DNA from 2 places in the Caulobacter sp. Root487D2Y genome. Region 2 is predicted to be linked to the other one. Evidence: predicted binding sites of a transcription regulator. Region 2 holds the regulator's gene; the other holds the start of a gene.

Region 1 (4,407 bases), 400 kb from region 2:
CTGAAGGCGCCGCTCGAAGTCCTGCAACAGCGCGCCGCCGCCTTCGAGCACCTAGCCGACGAGCGGTGCTGGAGCGTGGAGGCCAGGCTCAGGCCGGCGCGCGCCGCGGCGATCGCCCAGGAGATCGCCCGGCGCCTCGAGCGTCTGATGCGCCTGGGCCCGGGTCTCGAGCCCCAGGCCCAGGCCGGCCTGCGCGACGAGGCGCTGGAGGGGTTCCTGACCGCCGTCGCCGAGGCGGGCGACCGCGAACCGGGCCGGCAGGTCCGGATCAACAGCGCCCGCATCCTGCGCCAGGTCGAGGACTATCTGGACGACCGCACCGGCCGGGGCGTCCCGATCCCGGAGCTCTGCCAGGCCCTGGGCCTGTCGCGCCGCACCCTGAACCGGGCGTTCGAGGAGGGGCTGGGCGTGGGCCCCAGGACCTATCTGCGGCTGCGGGCCCTGTCGTCCGCCCGCAAGGCGCTGGTCGCCGGCCGCCAGGCCGGGGCGTCGGTCACCCAGGTGGCCCTCGACCACGGCTTCTGGGAGCTGGGCCGGTTCTCGGTGACCTACCGGACGATGTTCGGCGAGAGCCCGTCCCAGACCCTGCGGGGGCCGGCCAGGGGGTAGGGCGGCAGCGAGGCCAGTTCATCTGGATTTTGAGTTGTCATCCCGGAAAGCGCGCAGCGCTTGTCCGGGACCCAGGGGCGGCCGCATTGCCTTGGCCCAGTCCCCTGGGTCCCGGACAGCCTCTGCGAGGCTTCCGGGATGACAACGGATTTTGGGCCTGGATCCCGCCAGGATGCAGCCGCTAGACCAGCATCCCGTGCCCGCGCAGCACCACCAGCCGGCCGGCGTTGAAGAACGGCAGCGACAGGGTGACGGCGATCATGACCTCGAAGGCCAGGCTGCTCAGGTTGAACCTGTCGCGGTTGCGGTCGACCAGGGCCGAGACGGCGCGGCCCAGGGCGGCGCCGGTCCAGGCCATGGCCAGGGCGAAGGCCATGGCCGCCCCGACATGGGACTGGTAGCCCAGGAACAGGGCCGCGGTGGCGTGCGACAGGATCAGCAGGCCGCCCAGGGCCCGGCCCTCGGACTTGCCCTCGCCCAGGCGGCCGGCGGCGGGCGAAGCCGCCTCGTCGTCCTCATCCTTGTCCGAGGGGCCGCCGCCCTCCAGGGCGCTCAGGCCCAGCACCGAACCGGGCCGGACCAGGGTCAGGCCGCCCAACACGCCGCCAATCACGCAGGCGATGATCGCCAGGATGAGCGAAAGGCCGTAGCTCGAAATCGTCACGCTGGTCTGGTCTCCAACCGCTTAGGCGGGCGCATGGCAGACAGCCTCGACATTTCGGCCGTCCGGGTCGAGCACGAAAGCTCCATAGTAGTTGGGGTGATAATGCGGCCGAATCCCCGGCGGTCCATTGTCGCGTCCGCCGGCGGCCAGGGCCGCGGCGTGGAAGGCGTCGACCGCCGCGCGGCTGCGGGCCGTGAAGGCCACGTGCAGGGGACCGGTCAGGGTCTCGCCGCCGCCGATCCAGAAGCTGGGCTTGCCGGCCTGGATGTCGCGGCCGTCGGCGCTGGGGCCGTAGCCGAGATGGCCGTAGGCGCCGGTCTCCTCGGCGCTGACGCTCATCACCACCTCGATCCCCAGCGGCGCGAAGGCGGCGTCGTAGAAGGCCTTGGAGGCCTTGAGGTCGCGTACGGTCAGTCCGATATGGTCGATCATCAGCGCACCCTGACATGGAACACGACCTTGCGGTCGCCGGGACGGTCGGCCTCCCACGGCCGCTTGAGCGTGAAGGCCAGGTCGGCCCGGCCGTGTCCGACGGCCGTGTAGCGATAGACCGCGCGGACCGGCGCGCCCGGCGCCTTGGCCTCGGTCACGAAGCTGGAGCCGCCGGCCAGCAGGGGCGGCGCCTCATGGTCCAGCCGCCACGCATAGCCCGTGCCGGCGTTCAGCGGCAGGGCGATCTCCAGGTCCTGGCCGCCGACCAGTTCGACCACGCCGGCGTCGGCGTCGACATCCGTCACCGTGCGCACCGGCAGGGACGCTTCGGTGGCGCAGGCGCCGAGGATGAGCAGGCTCGCCGCGATCAGGATCGTCTTCATGCCGCCGTCCTCGTTCCTGTCGTTCCGGCCCGTCGTTCCGGGGCGATTTGCGTCCGTCATCCGACCTTGAACCCATTTCGCCCACAGCAAATCGACGGCCCTTGTCCTTGACTCCCCACACCGCCGGTCCTAACTCCTGCCCGGCGTTGGCACTCGATGGGAGCGACTGCTAACAGCGACGCTCCCCGCTTGCCGACGGACCATATCTTTAAAACCGTCCCGACGGAGAACGACCCATGAAATTTCGCCCGCTTGGCGACCGCGTCCTTGTGAAGCGCGTCGAAGAAGAAACGAAGACCAAGGGCGGGATCATCATCCCCGACACCGCCAAGGAAAAGCCGCAGGAAGGCGAAGTCGTCGCCGTCGGCCCCGGCGCCCGCAACGACAAGGGCGACATCGTCGCGCTCGACGTGAAGGCCGGCGACCGCATCCTGTTCGGCAAGTGGTCCGGCACCGAAGTGAAGGTGGACGGCCAGGATCTGCTGATCATGAAGGAAAGCGACGTTCTGGGCATCGTCGAGGGCTAAGCCCCGACCGTCCTCCGCTTTCGACCCAAGTTTCTCTTTTAGAAGGGCTCTCAAATGGCCGCTAAAGACGTTTATTTCTCCTCGGACGCGCGCGACAAGATGCTGCGCGGCGTCAACATCCTCGCCAACGCGGTGAAGGTGACCCTGGGCCCCAAGGGCCGCAACGTCGTGATCGAAAAGTCCTTCGGCGCCCCGCGCTCGACCAAGGACGGCGTCTCGGTCGCCAAGGAAATCGAACTGAGCGATCGCTTCGAGAACCTCGGCGCGCAGATGATCCGCGAAGTCGCCAGCAAGACCAATGACAAGGCCGGCGACGGCACCACCACCGCCACCGTGCTGGCCCAAGCCATCGTCCAGGAAGGCCTCAAGTCGGTCGCCGCCGGCATGAACCCGATGGACCTGAAGCGCGGCATCGACAAGGCCGTCCACGTCGTCGTCGACTCCATCAAGGCGTCGTCGAAGAAGGTCACCACCAACAACGAGATCGCCCAGGTCGGCACCATCTCGGCCAACGGTGACAAGGACGTCGGCGAGATGATCGCCAAGGCCATGGACAAGGTCGGCAACGAAGGCGTCATCACCGTCGAGGAAGCCAAGACCGCCGAAACCGAACTCGACGTCGTCGAAGGCATGCAGTTCGACCGCGGCTACCTGTCGCCGTACTTCATCACCAACGCCGACAAGATGGAAGTTCAGCTCGAAGAGCCGCTCATCCTGCTGTTCGAAAAGAAGCTGTCGTCGCTGCAGCCGCTGCTGCCGGTGCTGGAAGCCGTCGTCCAGTCGGGCCGTCCGCTGGTGATCATCGCCGAGGACGTAGAGGGCGAAGCCCTGGCCACCCTGGTGGTCAACAAGCTGCGCGGCGGTCTCCGCGTCGCCGCCGTCAAGGCTCCGGGCTTCGGCGATCGCCGCAAGGCCATGCTGGAAGACATCGCCATCCTGACCGGCGCCCAAGTCGTCAGCGAAGACCTCGGCATCAAGCTCGAGAACGTTTCGCTCGACATGCTGGGCAAGGCCAAGAAGGTCTCGATCACCAAGGACGACACCACCATCGTGGACGGCGTCGGTGAGAAGTCGGCCATCGAAGCCCGCATCTCGCAGATCAAGAAGCAGATCGAGGACACCACCTCGGACTACGACAAGGAAAAGCTGCAAGAGCGTCTGGCCAAGCTGGCCGGCGGCGTCGCGGTCATCCGCGTCGGCGGCTCGACCGAAGTCGAGGTGAAGGAAAAGAAGGACCGCGTCGACGACGCCCTGAACGCGACCCGCGCGGCCGTGGAAGAAGGCATCGTCCCGGGCGGCGGCGTGGCTCTGCTGAAGGCCTCCAAGGCCCTGGCGACCCTGGTCGGCGACAATGACGACCAGACCGCCGGCATCGCGATCGTCCGTCGCGCCCTGCAGGCTCCGATCCGTCAGATCGCCGAGAACGCCGGCGTCGAAGGCTCGATCGTGGTCGGCAAGATCCTGGAAAACGACAGCCCGACCTTCGGCTTCAACGCCCAGACCGAGCAGTATGTCGACCTGATCACCGACGGCGTCATCGACCCCGCCAAGGTGGTCCGCACCGCTCTGCAGGACGCCGCCTCGGTGGCCGGCCTGCTGATCACCACCGAAGCGGCCATCGTCGAAGCGCCCAAGAAGAACGCCGGCGCCGGCGGCCCTCCGGGCGGCGGCATGGGCGGCATGGGCGACATGGATTTCTAAGAGAAATCCATTCAAGTCGCCCATCCTTCCAAGGAGGCCGGGATCGACATGTCGATCCCGCGCGGCGACATGGATTTCTAAGAGAAATCTA
Region 2 (4,407 bases):
GAGCCTGGGCCGGGGGACGTGCACGAAGAGGACTGAACCTCCTCCTTCCCCCGCGATGCTCTAGCCCCACCATCCCTTTGTAGCCTGGCATGTCTCGAGGGCCCGCTGGAAACCCCCGCGCTCGCGCAGCCGCGTCATGTAGGCCCGCTCTACGTCGCCAAACACGACCCCGACGTTCTTCCGCGCCATCTCCAGCGCATAGCCCACCGAAATGTCCGCCGCGGTGAAGGCGTCCCCAGCCAAATACGGCCCGCGCTCCAGCGCCCGCGTCACCAGGGTCAACCGGGTGGTGAACACGTCCATCGCCTGGCGCGCGCTCCAATTGTCGCGCTCGCTTTCCGGCGCGATGTTCCGGGCGCCCGAAACGAAATAGATCGAGGCGGCGAGCCCGGCTTCACCGAGGTGCAGAAACTGCTGGTAGGCGGGAAAGGCCGCGTCCCGCGCGCCCGGCGCCAGCGCCGTCGGCCCGTAGCGCGCCAGGAGGTACTCCATGATCGCGACGGACTCGACCATCGTGACCTCGCCGTCGCGGAGCGCGGGGATGAAACCGGCGGGATTGATGTCGAGGAACTCGGGATCGTTCTCGACTCCGGCCAACAGGTCGACGCCCCGCAGCCGGTACGGCAGACCCATCTCCTCCAGCAGCCAAACGACCCGAAAGCCCCTGCCTTCGCCGAAGACTGTGATCATGGCGGACTTCCTTTCAGGCCCCGGCGCGCCCGTGAAAACGGCTCCGACGACCTAGCCGATCCAAGGGGCAAGGCTCGAGGACAGACCGCTTGCACATTGCAAGCGGTTGGAGATTGACCGGCCTGGTCCTAGTTTGCAAGCAGTTAGGAGTCGGTCATTGAGCGAGACGCATCGATCGGGTTGCCCCATCAATCTGACCCTCGAGCTGCTTGGGGACCGATGGAGCCTCATCGTCATCCGCGACATCATGTTCGGCGATCGCCGCCGCTATCGCGAACTTCTCACGCGCTCGGAGGAGGGCATAGCGTCGAACGTCCTGGCCGATCGCCTGAAGCGGCTCCTGGCGGCGGGCCTGCTCACCAAGGCCCGCGATCCCGGCCACCGCCAAAGCGGGCTCTACACCCTGACGGAGCCCGCGATCCAGTTGTTGCCGGTGCTGGCCCAGATGGGGGCCTGGGGCCGCCGGCATGCGCCGGCCTCCAGGGAGCTTTCGATCAGAGCCCAGCTTCTTGAGGAGGGCGGCCCCGCGATGTGGGAGGCGGTGATGACCGAGTTGCGGGCCGCCCATCTGGGCGGCCCGCCGGCAAAGACCTCCGCGCTCCTGCAGCTTCAGGCGGCGTTCGAGGCGATCATGGCCGAAGGCGCGGCCCCTGGCTGATCAGCCCGAAGAGGCGGGCGTCAAGGAGCCGGGGTCGCCGCGGGACTATTTGGAGACCGCTTCGCGCTGCTTCACGAACAGCTCGCCGATCCCCTTTTCCGCCAGGGCGAACAGCTGGTCGAACTCGCCGCGGGTGAAGCCGCGCTTCTCGCCGGTGGCCTGGACCTCGACGATGTCGCCGGCGTCGGTCAGCACGAAGTTGCTGTCGGCCTCGGCGCTGGAGTCCTCCTCGTAGTCGAGGTCGAGCACCGGGGTGTCCTTGAACACGCCGCAGGAAACGGCCGCCACCTGGCCCAGGATCGGGTCGGTCTTCAACACCCCTTCCTCGATCAGGTAGTTGACCGCGATGCGCAGGGCGACCCAGGCACCGGTGATGGCGGCGGTGCGGGTGCCGCCGTCGGCCTGGATGACGTCGCAGTCCAGGCTGATCTGGCGCTCGCCCAGGGCCTTCATGTCCACCACGGCCCGCATGGAGCGGCCGATCAGGCGCTGGATTTCCTGGGTGCGGCCGCTCTGCTTGCCCAGGGCGGCCTCGCGCCGGCCGCGGGTGTGGGTGGCGCGGGGCAGCATGCCGTACTCGGCCGTGACCCAGCCGGCGCCCTTGTTGCGCATCCAGCCGGGGACGCTTTCCTCGACCGTGGCGGTGACCAGCACCTTGGTGTGGCCGAAGCTGACCAGGCACGAGCCCTCGGCGTAGCGGTTGACGCCCGTTTCCAGCGTGACTTCGCGCGTTTGGTCTGGGGCGCGTTCGGACGGACGCATGGAAAACTCCGGGGCTTTGCGTGATAGGATGGGGCCGCTTATCCTAGTTAGGACGGTCGTCCAATCCCGTCGAAACCCGAGGGACCTTCCCGAGGGGGCCCTCAGAGACTTGGGCGGGCGCGTTCGAAGGCTAAATGACACAGCTCTTTTCGGGATTTTCCGCGCAGACTCCCAGTCTCACCGACCTGGACGCCCGCGCCCGCGACATCTTCCGACGGGTGGTCGAATCCTATCTGGAAACCGGCGAACCGGTCGGATCGCGGACCATTTCGCGCGGCGGGATGCAGCTGTCGCCGGCTTCGATCCGCAACACCATGCAGGACCTGGCCCAGCTGGGCCTGCTGGACGCCCCGCACACCAGCGCCGGCCGCATCCCGACCCATGCGGGCCTGCGGATGTTCGTCGACGGCCTGCTGGAGGTGGGCGACATCGGCGAGGAGGAGCGGCGAACCATCGAGGCCCGCCTGTTCGCCCACGGCCGCTCGTTCGAGGAGGCGATGGGCGAGGCCAGCGCCATCCTGTCGGGCCTGGCCGGCGGGGCCGGCGTGGTGGTCGCCCCGGTCCGCGAGGGCGGGGTCAAGCACGTGGAGTTCGTGGCCCTGGGGGCCGACCAGGCCTTGGCGATCATGGTGTTCGACGACGGCACGGTCGAGAACCGGCTGATGCGGCGCTCGGCCGGCGTCACCCCCGCCTCGCTGCAGGAGGCCTCCAACTTCCTCAACGCCCGCCTGCGGGGCCGCACCCTGCAGGAGGCCAAGGTCGAGATGGCGGCCGAGCTGGACACCGCCCGGCGTGAACTGGACGCCACGGCGGCGCGTTTGGTCGAGGACGGCCTGGCGGCCTGGAGCGGCGGCGACGGCGACGAGCGCGCCCTGATCGTCCGGGGCCGGGCCAACCTGCTGGCCGACGCCAGCGCCCGGGAGGATCTGGAGCGCGTGCGGAGGCTGTTTGACGACCTGGAGCAGAAGGGCCAGCTGATCGGCCTGCTGGACGACGTTCGCGGCGCCGAGGGCGTGCGCATTTTCATCGGGGCCGAAACGCGACTCTTTTCGCTTTCGGGTTCCTCCTTGATCGCGGCGCCCTATATGACGGGCCGACAGAAGGTGCTGGGGGCGATCGGCGTGATCGGCCCCACCCGCTTAAACTATGCCCGGGTGATCCCGCTGGTGGACTATACCGCCCGCGTGCTCGGCCGGATGATGGACGGATAAGGACTGAGAGATGACCGACGAACAAACGCCGGCCGAGGACGTGGCCTTCGAGGCCGATGACGCTTCGCAGGAAATCGAGGCGCTGAAGCTGGAAGTGGCGGCCCTGAAGGATCAGGCGCTGCGCTACGCGGCCGAGGCCGAGAACACCAAGCGCCGGGCCGAGCGCGAGTCGAACGACGCGCGCGCCTACGCCATCCAGAAGTTCGCCCGCGACCTGCTGGGCGTGGCCGACAACCTGTCGCGCGCCACGGCCCTGAGCCCGCGCGATTCGCAGGACCCGGCGGTGACCAACTACATCATCGGCGTCGAGATGACCGAGAAGGAGCTGGTGGCGGCCTTCGAACGCAACGGTCTGAAGAAGATCGACCCGAGCAAGGGCGAGAAGTTCGACCCCCACCTGCACCAGGCGGTGATGGAGCAGCCCTCGGACGAGGTCGCCGCCGGCGGCGTCATCCAGGTGCTGCAGGCCGGCTACGAGCTGATGGGCCGCCTGGTCCGTCCCGCCATGGTCGCCGTGGCCGCCAAGGGCTCGACGGGCCCGGGCGCGCCGGCGGAACCCGCCGCGGCGGGACAGAACCCGTACGCCAGCAACGGCGCGGACACCGGCGGTTCGTTCGACACCAAGGCCTAGAGTTTTGCTCAACTTAACAGCCGTCATCCCGGGCCTTGTGCCCGGGACCCCTGGTTCAGCCCGCACGTGAAGTGCAAGCGGTTCGCCAGCGAACCGCCCCCTCCGCACCTGCGGCGGACAGAGGGGTCCCGGGCACAAGGCCCGGGATGACGAGCTGATAGAGAGTGCTCAACCCCCTCCCGCGATCAGATCCGCCAACCCTCGCGCGCCGGCCACGGCGTCCGCCCAGGCGACGTCGAAGTCCGCGTCGTCGCCGTAGTACGGATCGGCCACGGACTTGCCCCGGCGGCCCTCGACGGCGTCCAGCAGCAACAGCAGCTCGGCCATCGCGTCGGACGGCCGGATCCGCTTCAAGTCGGCCAGGTTGTCCCGATCCAGCGCGACCACGTGCGTGAAGCGGTGGAAATCCTCGGGCTTCACCTGCCGGCCGCGATAGGCCGAGATCTCGACGCCGT

Evidence for each region. The regulator HrcA, encoded in region 2, represses chaperone genes, less so after heat shock. The targets are predictions, from matches to a motif close to GTTAGCANTCNNNNNNNNNGANTGCTAAC.
Region 1: a site for HrcA is predicted at 2,234-2,262, ahead of groES (co-chaperone GroES). Genes of this name have one in related genera too.

Annotation. Positions count from the first base shown of each region.
Region 1 is NZ_LMFD01000001.1:994,810-999,216, forward strand. It holds gene ASD38_RS04575 (AraC family transcriptional regulator) at 1-609, shown strand, start outside; gene ASD38_RS04580 (hypothetical protein) at 791-1,267, opposite strand; gene ASD38_RS04585 (VOC family protein) at 1,295-1,705, opposite strand; gene ASD38_RS04590 (protease inhibitor I42 family protein) at 1,705-2,088, opposite strand; gene groES (co-chaperone GroES) at 2,325-2,615, shown strand; gene groL (chaperonin GroEL) at 2,670-4,316, shown strand.
Region 2 is NZ_LMFD01000001.1:599,142-603,548, reverse strand. It holds gene ASD38_RS02720 (helix-turn-helix domain-containing protein) at 1-36, shown strand, start outside; gene ASD38_RS02715 (glutathione S-transferase family protein) at 61-690, opposite strand; gene ASD38_RS02710 (winged helix-turn-helix transcriptional regulator) at 848-1,348, shown strand; gene rph (ribonuclease PH) at 1,394-2,110, opposite strand; gene hrcA (heat-inducible transcriptional repressor HrcA) at 2,245-3,321, shown strand; gene grpE (nucleotide exchange factor GrpE) at 3,332-3,952, shown strand; gene ASD38_RS02690 (low molecular weight protein-tyrosine-phosphatase) at 4,121-4,407, opposite strand, start outside.